Undibacterium parvum: one gene and its partners. The protein of the gene in region 1 interacts with the protein of each later gene in a pairwise test. Links are inferred from orthologs where the notes say so. Each region holds a gene or a part of one and is shown on either strand. Other genes may lie near its edges.

Evidence for each region.
Region 2: the proteins of dnaE (region 1) and EJN92_RS18570 interact in binary tests that used the Escherichia coli proteins (3 or more experiments, as listed by UniProt). The link is inferred for Undibacterium parvum from one-to-one orthologs.
Region 3: the proteins of dnaE (region 1) and dnaQ interact in binary tests that used the Escherichia coli proteins (3 or more experiments, as listed by UniProt). The link is inferred for Undibacterium parvum from one-to-one orthologs.

What each region holds. Positions count from the first base shown.
Region 1 is NZ_CP034464.1:918,995-926,203, forward strand. What follows is about bases 1,749-5,807. They hold dnaE (DNA polymerase III subunit alpha), read right to left. Parts: upstream 5,471-5,807; coding sequence 1,949-5,470; downstream 1,749-1,948. Other genes in these bases: EJN92_RS03960 (O-antigen ligase family protein), read right to left, coding at 1,749-1,949; EJN92_RS03970 (sulfurtransferase), read left to right, coding at 5,715-5,807. In the rest of the region: lipid A export permease/ATP-binding protein MsbA, read right to left, coding at 1-433; more of EJN92_RS03960, read right to left, coding at 633-1,748; more of EJN92_RS03970, read left to right, coding at 5,808-6,629; EJN92_RS03975 (pirin family protein), read right to left, coding at 6,741-7,209. UniProt on the Escherichia coli protein: DNA polymerase III is a complex, multichain enzyme responsible for most of the replicative synthesis in bacteria. This DNA polymerase also exhibits 3' to 5' exonuclease activity. The alpha chain is the DNA polymerase catalytic subunit.
Region 2 is NZ_CP034464.1:4,245,986-4,251,919, forward strand. Bases 1,664-4,447 are described here. They hold EJN92_RS18570 (pyridoxal phosphate-dependent aminotransferase), read right to left. Parts: upstream 3,747-4,447; coding sequence 2,580-3,746; downstream 1,664-2,579. Other genes in these bases: zapE (cell division protein ZapE), read left to right, coding at 1,664-1,856; EJN92_RS18565 (hypothetical protein), read left to right, coding at 1,937-2,368; upp (uracil phosphoribosyltransferase), read right to left, coding at 3,766-4,362. Also shown: lpdA (dihydrolipoyl dehydrogenase), read left to right, coding at 1-672; more of zapE, read left to right, coding at 759-1,663; EJN92_RS18580 (hypothetical protein), read left to right, coding at 4,759-5,934. UniProt on the Escherichia coli protein: Shows aminotransferase activity with methionine and histidine as substrates, and to a lesser extent also with phenylalanine.
Region 3 is NZ_CP034464.1:88,096-94,117, forward strand. What follows is about bases 2,139-5,010. They hold dnaQ (DNA polymerase III subunit epsilon), read right to left. Parts: upstream 3,991-5,010; coding sequence 3,286-3,990; downstream 2,139-3,285. Other genes in these bases: flhC (flagellar transcriptional regulator FlhC), read right to left, coding at 2,139-2,341; flhD (flagellar transcriptional regulator FlhD), read right to left, coding at 2,383-2,700; tilS (tRNA lysidine(34) synthetase TilS), read right to left, coding at 4,038-5,010. Outside these bases: flagellar motor stator protein MotA, read right to left, coding at 1-819; EJN92_RS00435 (class I SAM-dependent methyltransferase), read right to left, coding at 956-1,750; more of flhC, read right to left, coding at 1,787-2,138; more of tilS, read right to left, coding at 5,011-5,420; EJN92_RS00460 (acetyl-CoA carboxylase carboxyltransferase subunit alpha), read right to left, coding at 5,426-6,022. UniProt on the Escherichia coli protein: DNA polymerase III is a complex, multichain enzyme responsible for most of the replicative synthesis in bacteria. The epsilon subunit contain the editing function and is a proofreading 3'-5' exonuclease.

The DNA of each region.
Region 1 (7,209 bases):
GAATCAAAGTCGTGATCGATACCTTTACCATGTCGACGATTTGCTGGGCTTCGGTCATGATGGTATTGATGATGCGCCCACTTGATTCGGACTGGTAAAACTGCACTGGCACGCTGAGTATTTTTGCAAAAATCTGCGCCCGCAAATCATTCAGGAGGCGGGTCGAAGTCCAGCTCATCAGATAGCTGGTAGTAAAGGTACAGATACCGCGAAATAAAAATATGCCGATGATAGCGGCCGGGATTTTCCATAGGGCCAGCGTGGTATGTTCACCTTTAAATCCATGGTCAAGCAAATAGCCCAGCACCCGAGGAAACATGACTTCGGTGAGGGCGGTACCAAGCATGGTGATCAAACTGATCCACAATTTTTGTTGATGCTGACGCATCAAGATCCACAGGCGCTGAAAAGTGGCTAGAGTGAGTTTATTCATTGCTTCCGTTGTTAATACTTGAGATTAAAGGAGATTATCTGAGATTGCCAGCTGTTCATCCTGTCGCAGGATTAACAGCGCACCTACACGTTTTAAATTTCATTGCGCAGTATCCATGCGGCTTTCCAGCCATTTTAGGCCTGCAGGCCGCATGAATACTGCGCAATTACTTTTAGAAATTCTGTTTTGAGAGCGCCTGCTACTTGAGCTTCTTACTCACACCCGCCAGCGGTATCGCCAGCAAGATCATAAAAGCCATGCCGAACACGCCGTCACGCAAGATCGCATTAAACATCGCGCCAACGATCATCGTTACGCCCAACATTGCCAATAACATGGCGCGCTCCTGATGCTCGCTGTCTTGCATTTTTTTAGCCACCAACAATTGCTGGCAGAAAATCCCCATCAGTGCCAACATGCCCAACACACCCAACTCGCTGCAATACAGCAGAAAATCATTATGCGGGGTGGTCATGGCTGCGCTCATCATGCCTTGAGCACGCGCCTGATACAGGGCTAACCAATTACCTATGCCGTGCCCGGTCCAGGTTTTTTCTGCGATGATCTGAGCCGTGACCTGATAAATCTCCAGCCGCATACCATCTTCCCCAATTTTTTTTCCCTGATTGAAATCACGCAATTGATGCACGGTACAGATGGCGCGTTGCGCCAGGATAGAAGCCGGATTGAGCTGCTGTTCGCTGACCATCTGTTTGGTCAGGCAAGTAGCCGGGGGCGGCAAAGCAGCAAGGTATTTAACACCGCCAAACAGTGTAGCGCCAAGTAGCGCAGCCAGGATCACAGTGCGCGTATTCAGCCGCACATTGCGCAACAGCATATGCGTGCATAAGACCAGCAAGAGCAAGCTAGCGGTACGGCTTTTGGCAAATAACAGCAAGGCTGCCACCACATACAGCCAGGCCACGGCGCGCACTACATGCTGATCCTTACGCCAGCGCCATGCATGCAACATCCAGCCGGCACTGATCGCCAGCAAGATCCCCAGCAAGATCGATTTATTCCCTTCGTACACCACATAACTACGGAACAGCGTAGTCGGTGGCAATAAGCCAGCAGCGCCTAAATAAAACAGGGTAGACGCATAGATCGCACCGCCAAATAACACCAGTTGCGCACGTGCCTGCCATGCGGCTTTCCCGTCCACCACACCGGTGCCCACCGCCAAAAACGGTAGCAAAAACAGATAGGTCTGATAATGCCAAAACGCCGACCAGAACTCACCGGCTGGTCGAGTTTGAAACAGCGCCACCACGATAGTCACCGCACTCAAAGCCAACACCGGCAACAACATCGGGCTCGTTTTGATGCGCTGCCATTTCTGCGCGTAATCTCCTGAGATCAGCAAGCTCAATGCAAATAGCAAGACCCCAGCATACATAACACCAACCGGAAAAAACAGCGTCAAGGGCAACCAGCTAAGCACCTGTTGCGGCAAAGCGGCTCGCCAGGACGACTGAGTAAGCAGTTGATTTTGATTATTTGCGATCGTCGTCATCAGGCATACTCTATCTGTACATTCTGACGCCCCAGCCACTGCCCCAGTTTGAGTCTGAGCTCATCATCCGGATTGACCCGCCACTGATCCGACAAATACAGCTCGGCACTGGCATCCAGATTTTGGTAACGTATCAAGACTGGGCAGCCATCCTGATTCAAATGCGGCTTGAGCACCTCGGCCAGTTTTACCGGCTCGGCATTATCAGTCAGGGTCACCCGCAAGCCTTGCGAGAACTGTACCCTGGCACGACCTATATCCATGACTTTTTCGGCAGTAATCCGCAAGCCACCCGAGAAGCGGTCTTCCGAGACCTTGCCCAGCACAGCCAGAAATTCGTCTTCCTTAAAAATTTTCTTGTACTCGTCGGCCAACTCGCTGTACACCGTCACGTCAACTGTGGCGGTGCCGTCGTCCAGCGTCACGATCAGGATCTTGCCGCGCTGTGTCATCTGGGTACGCACCCCGGAAATTACCCCGCCCAGCAATCGTAAATCGCGCGAGGGATCGAGCTTGGCCAGCGTTGTCTTGACGAATTGCCTGACCTCCGGCGCATACGCATCAAACAGATGACCAGAAAAATAAAAGCCCAGCGCTAATTTCTCTTCCAGCAAGCGCTGGCGATCCGACCAGACCTCGGCCTTGATGTATTCGGGCGGCGGTATCATGTCATCGTCGTCGCCAAACAGGCTGACCTGATTGGCTGCCGCCTCAGCCTGAACGGCCGCTTCCAGCGCGTAATTGACGGTTGCCAATAACACCGCGCGGTCTTGTTTAAGACAATCCATGGCACCGGCCCGTATCAGGGATTCTATGGTGCGGCGATTCACCTGGCGCTTATCGACGCGCTTACAGAAATCAAACAAATCCTTAAATGGGCCATCGGCCTTACGCGCTGCGACTATGCTTTCTATCGCGTTTTGTCCTGAGCCCTTCACCGCGCCCATCCCGTAACGGATCTGCGTGGCTTTCTTGCCCATTTCGCCGACCGGGATAAACCTGTATTCGGATTCATTGATGTCAGGCGCCAGCATTTTGAGCTTGCAGATGTCGATCGCATCTTCGACTAAAATTTTGACCTTTTCGGTATCGTCCATCGCCAGCGACATATTCGCGGCCATAAACGCGGCCGGGTGATGCGCTTTAAGATACGCGGTGTGATACGACAATAAGGCATAGGCGGCGGCATGCGATTTATTAAAACCGTAGCCAGCGAACTTTTCCATCAAATCGAAAATCTCGTCAGCCTTTTGCTCGCCCAGACCATCCTTGGCAGCACCGTCACGGAAAATCTGGCGGTGCTCTGCCATCTCTTCAGCTTTTTTCTTACCCATGGCACGGCGTAGCATATCGGCGCCGCCGAGTGAGTAACCACCCACCACCTGCGCCATCTGCATAACCTGTTCCTGATACACCATGATGCCGTAGGTTTCAGACAAAATGCCTTCGGTACGCGGGTCGGGGTAATCAAACTTCTCGCCGTGCTTACGCTTACAAAAATCCGGGATCAGATCCATAGGACCCGGTCGGTACAAAGCTACCAGCGCAATAATGTCTTCGAATCGATCGGGGCGGGCATCTTTCAGCATGCCCTGCATGCCGCGGCTTTCCAGCTGAAACACCGCGACTGTTTTCGCCTTAGTCAGCAGTTCATACGAGCCTCTGTCATCAAGCGGCAATTTCGCCAGATCAAAATCAGCCTGGGACGGATCGAGCATCTTGATGTAGCGCACCGCCCTATCAAGAATGGTCAGCGTGGTCAGACCCAAAAAGTCGAACTTCACCAGACCCACGGCCTCCACGTCATCTTTATCGTATTGCGAGACCACGCCAGAATCGCCGCCCTGCGTGTACAGAGGACAAAAATCGGTGAGCTTACCCGGAGCGATAATCACGCCACCGGCATGCATACCGATATTGCGGGTGATGCCTTCTACTTGTTGCGCCAGATCGAGTAAGGTTTTTACTTCTTCTTCGTTTTCCTGACGCTCGGCCAGCAAAGGTTCTTCTATGATGGCCTCGGCGATCGTCACAGGCTTACCCGGCTTAAACGGGATCAGCTTGGAGACGCCATCGCAAAACATATAGCCAAAATCGAGCACGCGCCCGACGTCGCGGATCGCGCCTTTGGCAGCCATGGTACCGAAAGTGGCAATCTGCGACACCGCCTGCTTGCCGTAGCGGTCTTTCACGTATTGGATGACCCTATCGCGCCCTTCCTGACAAAAATCGATATCGAAATCGGGCATGGAGACGCGCTCAGGATTAAGGAAACGCTCAAACAGTAAATTGTATTGGAGCGGATCGAGATCGGTAATCAACAGCGAATACGCGACCAGCGAACCAGCTCCTGATCCGCGTCCCGGGCCTACCGGCACGCCATTATTTTTAGCCCATTGAATAAAATCGGCAACGATCAAAAAGTAACCGGGAAAGCCCATCTTGATGATGGTATCAGTCTCGAACTTAAGTCTGGCTTCATAACGTGGCCGCACTTGCTCGCGCTTCTCTTCATTCAAAAAAATCTGCGAGAGCCGGTATTCCAGACCTTTTTTCGACTCTGAAACCAGAAAATCGTTAATCGTCATGCCGTCTGGCGTAGGGAAATCCGGCAACTGAGGCTTGCCCAGCACCAAGGTTAGATTGCAGCGTTTGGCAATCTCCACCGCATTTTGCAAAGCGCCTGGCAAATCGCTAAACAAGGCCGCCATTTCATCCTGGGTCTTGAAGCATTGCTGATCATTGAAGCGCCGCGCGCGTCGGCCATTGGCCAGCATCTCGCCTTCCGAAATACAGGTGCGCGCTTCATGCGCAGTAAAATCTTCTTTGTGGATGAACTGTATCGGGTGGGTTGCGACTACCGGCAAACCTAATTTATGCGCCAGCGCCACCGCTAAACGCACATGCGCCTCCATATTCGGCTGGCCAGCGCGTTGTATCTCTATATAAAAATGTCCGGGGAAGATACTGGCCCAGCGCTGTGCATGCGACTCGGCCAATTCCAGATTGCCGTTGTCGATAGCCGTACCGACATCGCCAAAATGCGCGCCGGAGAGAACGATCAGGCCAGGCGGCGCGCCTTTTTCAAAAATCGCCTGTAGCCACTCGAACTTCAGTTCGGCACGGCCGCGATGTTGATTCTCTAACCAGGCCTGCGCCAGCAATTCACATAGCTGCAAATACCCGGCACGGTTTTTTACCAATAATAAGAGTCGCGTCGGTTTATCTCTATCGAGCTCATTGGTGATCCAGACGTCACAACCGGCAATCGCCTTGATGCCCTTGCCACGCGCCGCTCTATAAAATTTAATCAAGCCAAACAAGTTCGCCAGATCCGTCATGGCTAAGGCGACCTGCATATCTTTGGCGGCGGCCTTAACGACATCGTCGATACGCACCAAACCATCGACGATAGAATATTCGGAGTGCAAACGCAGGTGGACGAATTGCGGTGATTTTTTTACGACTGCAGCCGCCTCGACCACGGCCGGATTGCTAGAAAGTGTGAGTTCTGTGTTCATCCCGCTATTTTACCGTGTTGAGTAGCAATTTAGCGCTTGTCTGCAGGTTTGGGCAGCGCAAAAAACGTTTTGACATGCAGGTATTTTTCCTCTGTTTTAGCAAAGAGCGGGGTCTTAAAGAATAATTTATTCATGGCAGGGAAAAATCCCCGACTTCGAGCTGACTGGCGACTCTGGCGCAGCGCCCTGGTTTTGGCTTATAATGCTGTCGAATCAAAGACTTATACACCTTACCGAATTTCACATGCCTTCCTCTGCCCTTACTTCCGCTGATCTTGCAACGCCTAAACGCGAGAATAATTACGTCAATATCTCCGCTTATAAATTCATCACCTTCGACGATACCGCCGAAAAGCGTCCTGAATTTATTGCCAAGTGTGAAGAACTGAACCTCAAAGGCACAGTCTTGCTAACGCCAGAAGGCATCAATATGTTTCTGGCTGGCTTACGCCACGAGATCGATGCGTATATGGCGTGGCTGCATACCGATACTCGTTTCGCCGACGTGGTCGCGAAAGAAAGTTTGTCAGATCACCAGCCATTTACCAAGTTGCTGATTAAGCTGAAAGCCGAAATCATCACCATGCGCATGCCTTTGATCAAACCAGAAGATGGCCGCGCACCATCGGTCGACGCCCACACTTTAAAACGCTGGTTAGACCAGGGCCATGATGACAACGGTAAAGCAGTGGTGATGGTGGACACGCGCAATGATTTTGAAGTCGATGTCGGCAGTTTCGATAACACGATAGATTATCGCATCACTAAATTCACCGAATTCCCAGCAGTCATAGCAGCCAATCGCGATGCCTTGAATGACAAAACGGTCGTCACGTTTTGTACTGGCGGGATACGCTGCGAGAAAGCGGCGATTCATATGCAAAATGTCGGCTACGAGAGCGTATATCAACTCGAAGGCGGCATCCTGAAGTACTTCGAAGAAGTCGGCGGTGCACATTATCATGGCGATTGCTTTGTGTTTGATTATCGCACCGCACTCAACCCACAACTGCAAGCCACCGATACCACGCAGTGTTATGCCTGCCGCGCCGTCGTCACGCCACGTGAACAGATTTCACCCTGGTATGTAGAAGGTAAATCCTGCCCGCATTGTCAAAAAATGTCGGTAGAAAAAAGTACTGCCGAAACTTCCGTCTAAACCGCCCCAGCGCCTACTACATACTCCCACCGGGTATGCGACACGGTCAGCTGATTGCGCAATCAATACCTGCGCAATCAGCCAGCTAAGGCTGATACTCCCCCCAAAAGCCTATTCAGGCAGATCAAACACCAGCACCTCGGCCGCGACGCCATGAGTAAGCGCTAGCTGTGCTTCGTCGCGCAACATCAAGGCGTCTCCTGCCCGCAAAATCTGCCCGTTCACAGTCAGAGCACCGCGTGCCAGATGCACGTATGCCAGACGGTTTTGAGCCAGACTCAGCAGCGCAGTTTGCTGAGCATCGAACAAGCCTACATACATACGCGCATCTTGCTGTATCCGCACTGAGCCGGCAGCGGCATCCGGTGAAGCCACCAGACATAAGCGCCCCTCTTTTTGTTCGCGACTAAAATGCTTCTCTTCGTAAGCAGGCGCATTCCCCGCTTGCGCTGGTTGTATCCAAATTTGTAGCAAATGGGTTTTATGCTCTTTCGAAGGATTAAACTCTGAGTGCTGCACACCGGTACCCGCGCTCATGCGCTGTACATCACCGGGACGTATGGTACTGCCATTGCCCATA
Region 2 (5,934 bases), 3.3 Mb from region 1 along the record:
GGTAAAAAAGACGTTACTGTCAACTATACCGATGACAAAGGCGCTGCACAAAAAGCCGTATTTGATAAACTCATTATCTCCATTGGCCGCACGCCTAACACCAACGGCCTCAATGCCGAAGCGGTGGGCTTGCAACTTGATGAGCGTGGCTTTATCGCGGTGGATGCTGATTGCAAAACTAATTTGACCAATGTGTGGGCGGTGGGTGACGTGGTTCGTGGCCCTATGTTGGCGCATAAGGCAGAAGAAGAGGGCGTTGCAGTGGCTGAGCGTATCGCCGGTCAGCACGGTCATGTTAACTTCAATACTATCCCTTGGGTGATTTACACTTCACCTGAAATTGCCTGGGTTGGTCGTACTGAGCAACAACTGAAGGCCGATGGCGTAGCCTATAAAGCGGGTACTTTCCCATTTATGGCCAATGGTCGCGCCCGTGCTTTGGGTGACACATCGGGCATGGTAAAGTTTTTGGCTGACGCTACTACCGATGAGATTTTGGGTGTGCATATCGTTGGCCCTATGGCTTCCGAACTGATCTCTGAAGCGGTGGTTGCGATGGAGTTCCGCGCTTCTGCCGAAGATATCGCACGCATCTGTCATGCGCATCCTTCCTTGTCGGAAGCGACTAAAGAAGCTGCCTTGGCGGTCGATAAGCGTTCTTTGAATTTCTAAAAAATTAGAAATTTTCGGTTCTGTGCCGCTGGTGAGAAATCATCAGCGGCTTTTGTTTAACTTGTTATCCTTTTTTCTTAGTGCACATGAATGTCACCGAGTTTTACCATGATGCATTGACCACGCGCGGCTTTCAAGCCGATGCGGCGCAACAGTTTGCAGTGGCGCGTCTTCAGCAAGCCTACGATGAGTGGGTACTGTATAAATCCAAACGCTCGAATAAATTCACTCGTATCATCACGCGGCCGGATGTGCCGCGCGGCGTGTACATGTGGGGTGGGGTCGGGCGCGGCAAATCCTTCTTGATGGATAGTTTTTATTCTGTGGTGCCTGTGGTGCGCAAGGGCAGGCTGCACTTTCACGAATTTATGCGGGCGGTGCATCGTCAGTTGGATGAATTAAAAGGCGTGGCTGATCCTCTCGATGAAGTGGCGCGCCGCATCGCCAAGAAATACCGTTTGATCTGTTTTGATGAATTTCATGTTTCTGACGTGGCAGATGCCATGCTTTTATATAATTTGTTGAATGCTCTATTCGAAAATGGTGTGTCGTTTGTCATGACTTCGAATTATCAGCCCGATACCCTGTATCCGGATGGTTTGCATAGAGACCGGATGCTGCCAACAATTGCCTTGCTCAAGACAAAATTAGATGTGATCAATGTCGATTCGGGCAATGACTATCGTAAGCGTGCTTTGGAACAGGTGCAGGCTTATCTGACGCCGCTGTGCGCTGCCACCGATCAAAGCCTACGTGAGGCCTTTGTGCGTATCGCAGAAACCAGTGATGAAGACGGGCATGTGAATATTGAAGGGCGCGAACTGAAAGCTTTGCGTCGTGCCGGTAGTGTGATTTGGTTTGATTTCGCCACTCTATGCGGCGGTCCACGTTCGCAAAACGACTACCTCGAAATCGCCAGTCGTTTTCATACGGTCATACTGTCTTCTATACCAGCCATGTCGGCAGCGATGTCTTCTGAGGCGCGCCGTTTCACGTGGTTGATTGATGTATTTTATGATAATAAAGTAAAATTAATCATGTCAGCCGAAGTGACTCCTGAAGAACTATATACCGCAGGTACTTTGTCGAATGAATTTCATCGCACCGTGTCACGGATCATAGAAATGCAGTCACGTGAATACATGGATGCCGATCAACGCGACCTAAGTGCGGGTATTGTCTAGCTCGCGGCTAAGCATAGAACCGAACTAAACCTATAATGTTGGACTAGCGCTGCAGTAAAGCATAAAACCCAAGGATACGAATGAACAAGACTTACCAATGGCATGGCGTGAACACGGTACTGGTGTTGCTAGCGCTAAGCACAGGATTTATTTGCCAGAGTCTGCAGGCGCAAGAGGATAAAATTGAGCTTGCCGTCTTGCAAAAGAAAATAGCCGAATTGGATGTGCGCTTTGCCACCACCAGCATACAAACCGGAGTGCAGGCTGAGCTTGCGCTCAATGAGTCTGAGATTGGGCAAGAGCAATTGCGCCTCTGGTACTTGCAAGCGGAAAATGATTGCTATGATAAGTTTTTTGTCACTTCCTGCATTAATGATAGCAAGTTACTGCGTCGCAAACTGTTTGCAGTACTTCAACGTATCTCGGTAGAAGCCAAGGCATTTCAACGCAAAGAGCATATCGATCAAATTGATGCTGATTTGCAAATAAAAAATACCCCTGTAGCTCAATAAATACCCTGTAAATCCTTATTATTAGGGATAGGACTTACGCAAAATTGTTCCAGCTAGGCGTACCGTCGAAGACAGTACTTTAGTATGGCAAGACGGAGACCACGACGCTGGGGCGGTTTTGCGTAAGTCCTAAGGGAGTATGCCTAAAAATGAGGGTATTCGCGCATATCCGCTGTGCGCATGCTCATAATACCCCCTCTGAGTATCTTACTTAAATCGCCTGTAAGCGTTGCAATGCGTTTTCTAAAGTGGCATCTTGTTTCGCAAAGCAAAATCTGACTATGCCGCTTTCATGGCCTTGATGATAGAAAGCAGAAACAGGAATCGCCGCCACACCGATCTCGCGCGTGAGCCACTGTGCGAACTCACTTTCTGATTTTTGCGAGATTGCCGAATAATCGACGCATTGAAAATACGTGCCATGAGTCGGCAGTAGTTTAAAGCGCGAATTTTCTAAACCGGCACGAAACTTATCACGTTTTTTTTGATAAAAATCTGCCAATTCCAGGTAAGGCTGAGGCGCAGCCATGTAGCGTGCCAGTCCCAATTGCATGGGCGTATTGACGGTAAAGACATTGAATTGATGAACTTTACGAAATTCTGTCATCAGTGCGCGCGGTGCCGCCACAAAGCCAACTTTCCATCCTGTGACATGGTAAGTCTTACCAAAGCTGGAAATGATGTAGGAGCGTGCCGCCAACTCCGGATAGCGTGCCAGCGATTCATGGCGCTGCCCATCAAACACCATATGTTCATACACCTCGTCTGAGGCGATCAGCAGTTGGGTATGTTGAACGATGCGAGTGAGCGCCGCAATATCACTTTCCTGCAACACAAAACCAGTGGGATTATGCGGCGAGTTGAGCAGCAATAGCCGGGTCTTGGGGCTGATTGCCGCGGCCAGTTGATCCCAGTCTATGCTGTAGCCGTTCGCTCCTAACTGCATCGAGACAAACACCGGCACACCACCTGCCAGTTTGATCGCCGGAACATAACTGTCGTAAGCCGGTTCAATCACAATCACTTCATCGCCAGGATGGACGCAGGCCAGCAAAATGCTCATGATCGCCTGGGTCGCACCGGCGGTGACGGTGATCTCATGATCGGCATCGTAAAGATGGCCGTAGAGCTGTTGTATTTTGGTCGAGATGGCGCTGCGTAATGCGGGCACACCAGCCATAGGCGGGTATTGATTATGGCCCTCTTGCATCGCCAGCGTGACGGCATCGATGAGTAGCGGATCGCAATTAAAATCAGGGAAGCCCTGACCTAAATTGACGGCGCCGGTCTCTGCCGCCAGCGCTGACATCACTGAAAAAACGGTAGTCCCAACTTCTGGTAACTTCGATTTCATTTGCAACAGCTCTGGTTTATTCATGTTAAAAGTACGTAAAAATTTATTTGGTACCAAATAGACGGTCGCCCGCATCGCCCAGGCCTGGGACAATATAGCCATGCTCGTTCAGGCATTGGTCTATCGATGCCGTCAGGATAGAGACATCGGGATGAGCCGCTTGCATGACCTTGATACCTTCGGGCGCGGCCAGTAGACAAACAAATTTTATGCTGACCGCACCGCGTAATTTGAGGCGAGATATTGCAGCAGCAGCAGAGTTGCCGGTAGCGAGCATAGGGTCGACCACGATGACCAGGCGATCAGCGATATCTTCCGGTACTTTAAAATAATACTCAACTGGTTCTAAAGTTTCGGGATCACGGTATAGCCCGATATGTCCAACGCGCGCGTTTGGCAGCAGATCGAGCATGCCATCGAGTATCCCATTGCCGGCCCGTAAAATAGAAATCACGCAGAGTTTTTTCCCGCTAATCGCCGGCGCGTCAATAGTCGCTACCGGCGTTTCTATCTGTATGTTTTCTAAAGGTAAATCGCGTGTCACTTCATACGCCAGCATCTGGCTGATTTCCCGCAACAGGCGGCGGAAATTGTCGGTAGTCGTCTCTTTGCTACGCATTAGCGTGAGCTTGTGCTGCATGAGGGGATGTCTGATTTCGATAACAGGCTCTGACAAGATAATTCTCCAAAAAACGTGATTAAATGCAAATTAAATACAAATGAAAGATGCGTGCCGTATTTTACGTTGCCCACTGTGAAAATGGTGCAAAGCCCTTGCGTTGCTGGGCACTTTATGTGCTGGGCAGGCGCTTTGTTAGCACGAAATCTTGCGATTGTCTTGCTGTACGCGGCTTTTTACACTTCATAGCAAAGATATAAGGCCGTTTTCCTCTTCTTATCCAAAGATGCTTTGTTTGCCTATCATCGATAATTTAGTTTATGAGAGTCTAGCCAGATATTTGTACTGTTCGCTAGAGTCGCCATCAATCGGGGGTAGGAAATGGATGCAAACCAAACATTGTTAAATAGATTGTCTATGGGAGCCTATTCCATGGATGGTCGTCTCGATGCGGACGACGATGCTTCATTCTCGGACCCGCATTTAGAAACACATTCCCGGATTGATGTGAAAGGAATCCGCGAGGCCATCGCGCGAGTCGAGGCTGAGGCGCGAGCCACCGTGGCCTCAGAAAACCGACTGCAAGCGGAAGCGCGTGCCAGAAGCCTGGCGCAGGAACGTGCTCAAACAGAAGTTGATGCGGCTAATCTGGCGCAAAAAAATCTGGAGTTGGAGCAAGCAGCGATACTCAGTAGTCGTACTCGTCTTGAAGCGGAACGTCAGTCTGGCGCGGTGAGCGAGGCGCGGATAGCGGCGGAAACTAGAGAAACTTCAGAATTTAATGAACGCATAAGACTGGAAAGCAAAGCGACAGAGCAGGCGGATCAACGCTTGTTGTTTGAACAAAAAAACAAAAATCTGGTGCTTGAGAAGTTGCGTGTTGAGAGTGAGGGTGCCGGTAAGGCGAAAGCGGCGGCAGTAAGTCTGGTGCAGGAGACGCAAGTTGCTCAGCAGTGGGCGGCAGAGCGCGCTGCGGCATCGCTGTCGGCCAGACACGAGGCACGTGAACGGGCGCGGGTTGATGCGCGCATCGCAGAATTGGCGCGCAATAGTGAGCGCAGAGACAAGGACGCGCGTGAAACTTCCGAGATGCTGGCCAAAGCGCGTAGTGAGGCGCAGCAGCTTAATCGTGAAAGAGAGCAAGCCGAAGCCTTGGCACTAGAGTGTGAAATTAATCGCGCCCCAGTTGAGGTGAGAGCGCGCGAGGATGCCTTGGCGCGTGTTGCCGTAGAGCGAGAATATGAGGCGATTGCGCAAGCACGTGGTGACTCAGAGCGTAGAGCCCGTGAGGCGATACAGTTACGTATTCGTGCCGATGAGGATTTATTGTTGGCCGCCAGTAAGAGAGAGCAGGCTGAAACTGTCGCCGCCGCCGCTGCACAAGCGCGACGTGACGCGGAAGAAAAAATCCGCAGTGTCACCGAATCGCGCATACAGGCAGAACGAGAATTACATGCGAGCGCTTTAAAGCGCGTCGAATTTGAGCAATACGCGGACACGGATGCGAGGGCACGATTGCAGGCCGAGGCCAGCGCCACTGAAGAGGCGAGGCTACGCCGTCAGGCTGACCAAGAGGCTAGCGAGATTGCAAGG
Region 3 (6,022 bases), 830 kb from region 1 along the record:
AAAACTAGGCCTTTCGGTCGAATAGAGAACTTTACGCCCAAACTCAACCGCTAAGGCTGGGGCATACCCATTCAAACTAGCAAGTAAGGTTACTTTTACACACTGAAAAGTTTTTGATGACTCATCTAACTGCTGCTCCATTAATCCAGCTAGCGGACCGACAAAACCATATGCCAACAAAATACCTAAAAACGTTCCCACCAAGGCATGCGCAATTAATATACCCAATTCAGCTGGTGGAATACCCACAGACTCCATAGTATGCACAACCCCCATTACTGCTGCGACGATGCCAAAGGCTGGAAGGCCGTCCCCTAATTTAGCAATAAAATGTGAAGGCCCTGCAGCCTCATGATGATGAGTTTCCAACTCGTTATCCATCAAATTTTCTATTTGAAATGCGTCCATATTTCCAGAAACCATCAGTCGCAAATAATCACTAATAAACTCCATCATGTGATGGTCTGTGACGATTAAAGGATATTTGCTAAACAATGGACTCTCTTCGGGCTTTTCTATGTCCCCCTCAATAGACATTAAGCCTTCTTTACGTATTTTGGTTAACACGTCGAATAACATAGTCATCAGCTCCATATAAAGGGCCTTTGTATACTTAGAGCCTTTTAGCACTCCAGGCAAAGCTTTGAGCGAGGCTTTTAAGGTCTTACCAGTATTACCAACTAAAGATGCGCCGACCGCCGCTCCCCCTATCATTAATAATTCGAGTGGCTGGAACAAAACAGCAAGATGTCCGCCGGACATTACGAATCCGCCGAAAACAGATCCCATAACAACAATATAGCCAACGATGACTAACATGCCTAATACTCCTTAATGAATTTCGATTGCGAGCTATTTTTTGAGCATGGGCGTCAATTAATGAACGAGATAATCGACTGCATAAAGACTGAATGTTGCCTCTAATATTGCCCAAGGCATACACTTACATATTCCATTATATGCGCCATACGTAGAGAAAAGGTTCTTTCTCGGCTATATTAATACACAAATCTGGCTCGACATCGGGAATTATGAATTCATAGCTCAATAACAAGGTGCCTGGCTTCATTTCTGCGATCGCCTTTACCCATAAGTTACTCATTGCCACCGGTGATAAATATGCAAACACGACGTCGTACTCACCAAAATTCGCACGCTCGTAATTGCCAAAAATAAATCGAACCGGTGAGCTAGCAAACCAAGCTCGGAAATAGCTAATAGCCCATGGCAAAGGTGCGATCTCAATGCCGACAAATGAAGATTCTTTGCGGACGGCCGACAATTTGAATAACAAGCCACCTAATCCGCTTCCTACATCAACAAATCGGAATTTACTATCCGGGGGTAGTAAATTAAGCACGGCTGGAAGCAAAGCCGAAGTCGAAGGAAAATAAGGGACTTGGGTTCGAAAAATAGACCAATAGATTAAAGTCAAAAAAACAAATCCACACAAATAATAAGTCGGCGAAATTTCAGCGATTAATAAAATGGGGACAAGAAGAGGAAACAAAAATTGAATTACGATCCACCACCAATCCAATTCCCACAAAAATGTTAAAAAGGCCGCGAACGCAGCCTGAAATACAACATAAAAAACAATCGATGGGGGACTATCTAGAGTGAAACGAAGAACTATGGACATCAAAAAACAAAGGAGCATTGAGGTCGACTGAATCAGTATCGCCAGAATTGAAGGCGAAAGCGAGTCAAGACCCAATTTAAGAGCACTATTTATGCGCTGAATAGTCAATCCTATCTTCAAAAGCATTCCAGAAAAATATTCCCTTCATGCTACCATATCCAATAAGGGTTCTACATCCCTAAGTTTTTTCGTCTTGCCTGCGCGAGAAGGAACATTGCAAAGCCCACAAGCATAATGGTCATGCAAATCCATAGAGTGCGCAACAAATTGCCCGCCACACTTACTGCATTTTACAAACGAAAGCATTTTCCCATCAAAAAATCGAACCAGAGTCCATGCGCGTGTCATTGACAATATTGGCTCATCGCCAGCAGCGACCGGGAATTGCTCTAAATACAAACGATACGCCTTAACCACAGCCTCGATACCAACAATACCAGCGTGCTCCTGCAAGTATTTGTGAATATTCATAAATAAAGACGAATGTATATTTGGTTGCCAAGTAACAAACCAGTCAGTTGAAAATGGCAACATTCCCTTGGGCGGAGACACCCCTTTAAGCTCTTTATATATTTTCAAAAGCCGCTCACGCGACAGCGAAGTCTCGGACTCAAGCAACTGTAGACGAGCGCCCAAATTAACCAAATCTATCGCCAGTTGAATGTCATGTGCTTCACTTACTACACTTTTGGTTGCCATGCTGCCACCCATTTTCAATTTTAAAAACAAAAGAGATTTACTTAATTAATCTCTTCAACTGCCTGCCCAGCCATTAAGATCGCAGCATGAGAGTGAGCCAGTGAACGTTCTTTATTGTAATTGGTCAACATGCATAAAATTGCGCTATCTTCGAAGCGGAACCTTGCAAGCATCATATTCGAGCCAGCCAATTTTAGAATCTGAGAGTTATTTAAACCCTCTATCAGATCAGCAATTTCCTTACCAATACCAAGGCGGAATATGGCGGTAGGCTTATCGGCACGAATCATCTGCTGGGCCAACATTAGATAGCTTAAGTTAGCGTCGCGAATTTCAGCCATTATATCGTTCGGTGTCATGTCCTACCCCCATCGTGTTTAACCTGGCCAAACTTCATTGCCAGTGAGATACATTGTGAGACTAAGGAAAATACCGGTGTATAGGTGAAACTCTAAGAATGTTTTCAAAAAACGGAAATCGCCCGTAGGAATTATTCCTACAAGCAAATATTAACATCTACAAAAATTAAATTCGTAGAAATTTGATGCATTTACAAAACAAGAAAAAATTTTAAAGTTACTTTAAAATCATGGACTTAAAATTAAAAAGTATTCAATCATCTCAAGCTACACAAACATTAACGACAGCAAAAGTGAAAACTTTAGGGTAAATCGAAAAAATATTTAATTTAATTTTTCTTAGTTTATTTAACGGTCGAAAATCGAAAAACTTTAGGCAAAAGTGATGTTTTTTTGAGAAATAGCAAAATCAGCGATGCAGTTCGAATATCTGATCGCTTTTTTGTGTATTTAAAAGAAGGATTTGGGAAGGCAAAAAAGATCTACGGCAAAAAGACTCACCGAAATAGTGAGCGCCATAACGCCTGGATTACTGCTCTACACAAAGGTTAAGGAGAATGAAATGCGCCCCAACCTCTCAATTACTTAGATTTGATTCCATATGCTTTTGCCACGAACATCCTTATCCAAGCCGGTTAGCAGCAGCTCATGCTCAGTCATCTCAGACTCTTCAGCCAAACAAAGCAATACATCATGCATAGGAAGATCTATCAGCACATCAGTAAGTACTGGTGCAACCTCCTCTTCTTGTATTTCGATAGAAAAGCTATTTTGCCCACGGGACATCGCCAAAAACACATCGGCCAATAATTCGGCATCCAATAATGCACCGTGTAATTTCCGGTGAGAATTGGAAATTTCATATCTATCACACAATGAATCTAAAGAATTGCGCTTACCTGGGTGCAGTTCTTTTGCCTGAACCAAGGTGTCTGTGATTTGTTCAACAAACTCAGGGAATAAAGGCATTCCCAAAAGTGTTAATTCAGCATTTAGAAAGCCGACGTCAAACGGTGCGTTATGAATAACAATTTCCGCGCCTTGAACATACTCCAAAAATTCCTTTGAGATTTCAGCAAATTTTGGTTTATCACGCAAAAACTCTGTCGTTAATCCATGAACAGCCAATGCGCCCTCTTCAGAATCACGCTCAGGATTAATGTAACAATGAAAATTATTGCCGGTTAATTTACGGTCAATTAATTCGACGCAACCAATTTCTATTACTCTATCACCACCTCTGGCGTTCAATCCCGTGGTTTCCGTGTCTAAAACAATTTGTCTTTTCATTACAGATATCCTTATCTACCAACTAAGACAGCGTTATTGCCTTAACATTAATCCGCTTGCCATCTGAAATTTATCAAATTTTCACTATCCAATTGGAAAAGTTCCGAATGCGTGCCGACCTTGGCCGCATGTAACAATTTACCATTGACATACAAAAATGGTAATCGCTGCCTTTGCCAAAATGGTATTTTTAGTGTTTGAAAATGGCTCTTAATATCGCGTGTGGATCGGTTTGCGGCAAGCTTTAAGCGCTCTCCGCCTTCGCGTCCGCGCAAACAAAGCTTTTGCTGCATCAACCAGTCTTTATCAACGCCGTATCTTGCCTCTTCAAAATGCATAGTTCCTGAAAAATCCGCGAAATAAATCGCTGCTTCACCATTCCATATGAATTCTTTGGGTGCGACTAACTCATCACCTGTGGGCAAGGCTGACGCATAAATTCTATCTTTATAACGATGAACACCCAATTTATCATGATGGATAGTAATCTTTGCATCATGCCTAGCGTCAAAAAGTTGATGGCGCATTTCAGCTAATCGTGCGGTCGATGGCATACGCACACCCAAGGTAGAAAACCAATACCTCATTAAATTCTCTATCCTGTCGATACTAAGCAGTCGCATTTTTTCGATTTGCAAAGCATCATCTATCAGGCATGCTGCCATATCGATCTGCGCAAGTTCATTCAACAAGCGGCCGGCCGTTTGCACATGCCTGGCACTTCTGGCTAACCTAGTCGTATAACCTAGCGAAATTTTTGACAGAACAGGCATGACCTGTTGTCGTAATGCATTTCTAGCGTATCGACAATCAAAATTCGATTCATCCACAACGTAACTAATTTCATACGATGTAGCAAAGTCTAATAACATCTCTTTGCTCAGACCCAGAAGTGGTCTGGCAATGAGCAGATCTTTATTCAAAAGCAGTGCCGGTGCATAATTAAACAAATCCATGCCGGACAGCCCAGAAACACCGGAGCCACGCAATAGTTGTAGCAGAAGCGTCTCAGCCTGATCATCTTGATGATGGGCAGTCAGCAATAACGAAGTCTTAAATTGCGCACACAAGCCGCCTAATGCACGATAACGTTCGGCTCTGGCCGTAGCCTCAATTCCTTCGGGACTATTAAGATCAATGTGAACTTTTACCGAAGAAAAGACAACTCCAATTTTTTCACAAGTAGATTGACAATGCGCAAGCCATTCATCCGCATTTTGACTCAAGCCATGATGTACATGAAAAGCAAAAATTGGAATCTGTTTTTCTCTGCAAAAACTAGCTGCGAGCGAGAGTAGAACTGCAGAATCAAGCCCGCCACTATATGCAATTGCGATTCCGCGCTGCACAGCATCTGGGGCTTGTTCTGAGATGATCGACGATATTACTTCTTCAAAGCGCTGCTTGAGCGCCTTATCACTGGGGTTCACGGACTTCATTCAGACGATTTTGTTTCCTTGAATTTACCGTAAGTCATTAACTTTTCATGGCGAGCATTCAGCAAATCCTTAGTCTTCACACCTTGAAATTGACGCAAGGTGTCAGCCAAAGCACGCTTCACCAATGCGCACATTTGCTTAGGGTCGCGATGTGCGCCACCCAAAGGCTCGTTAATAATCTTATCGATTAAACCCATTGCTTTCAATCGATGCGCAGTTAAGCCTAAAGCCTCCGCCGCATCCGATGCGCGATCAGAGGTTTTCCATAAGATCGATGCGCAACCCTCTGGGGAAATAACTGAGTAAGTTGCATACTGCAGCATCAATACAGCGTCACCAACTGCGAGTGCCAACGCACCACCGGAACCACCCTCTCCAATAATGGTCGCAATTAAAGGCACTTTAAGTTCAGCCATCACATAAAGATTATGTCCAATCGCCTCAGACTGGCCACGCTCTTCTGCATCGATACCTGGCCAAGCACCAGTAGTGTCGACAAAAGTAAACACAGGGATGTTAAATTTTTCCGCCAGCTTCATCAGGCGCATTGCCTTACGATAACCTTCAGGCTTAGGCATGCCAAAATTGCGCAA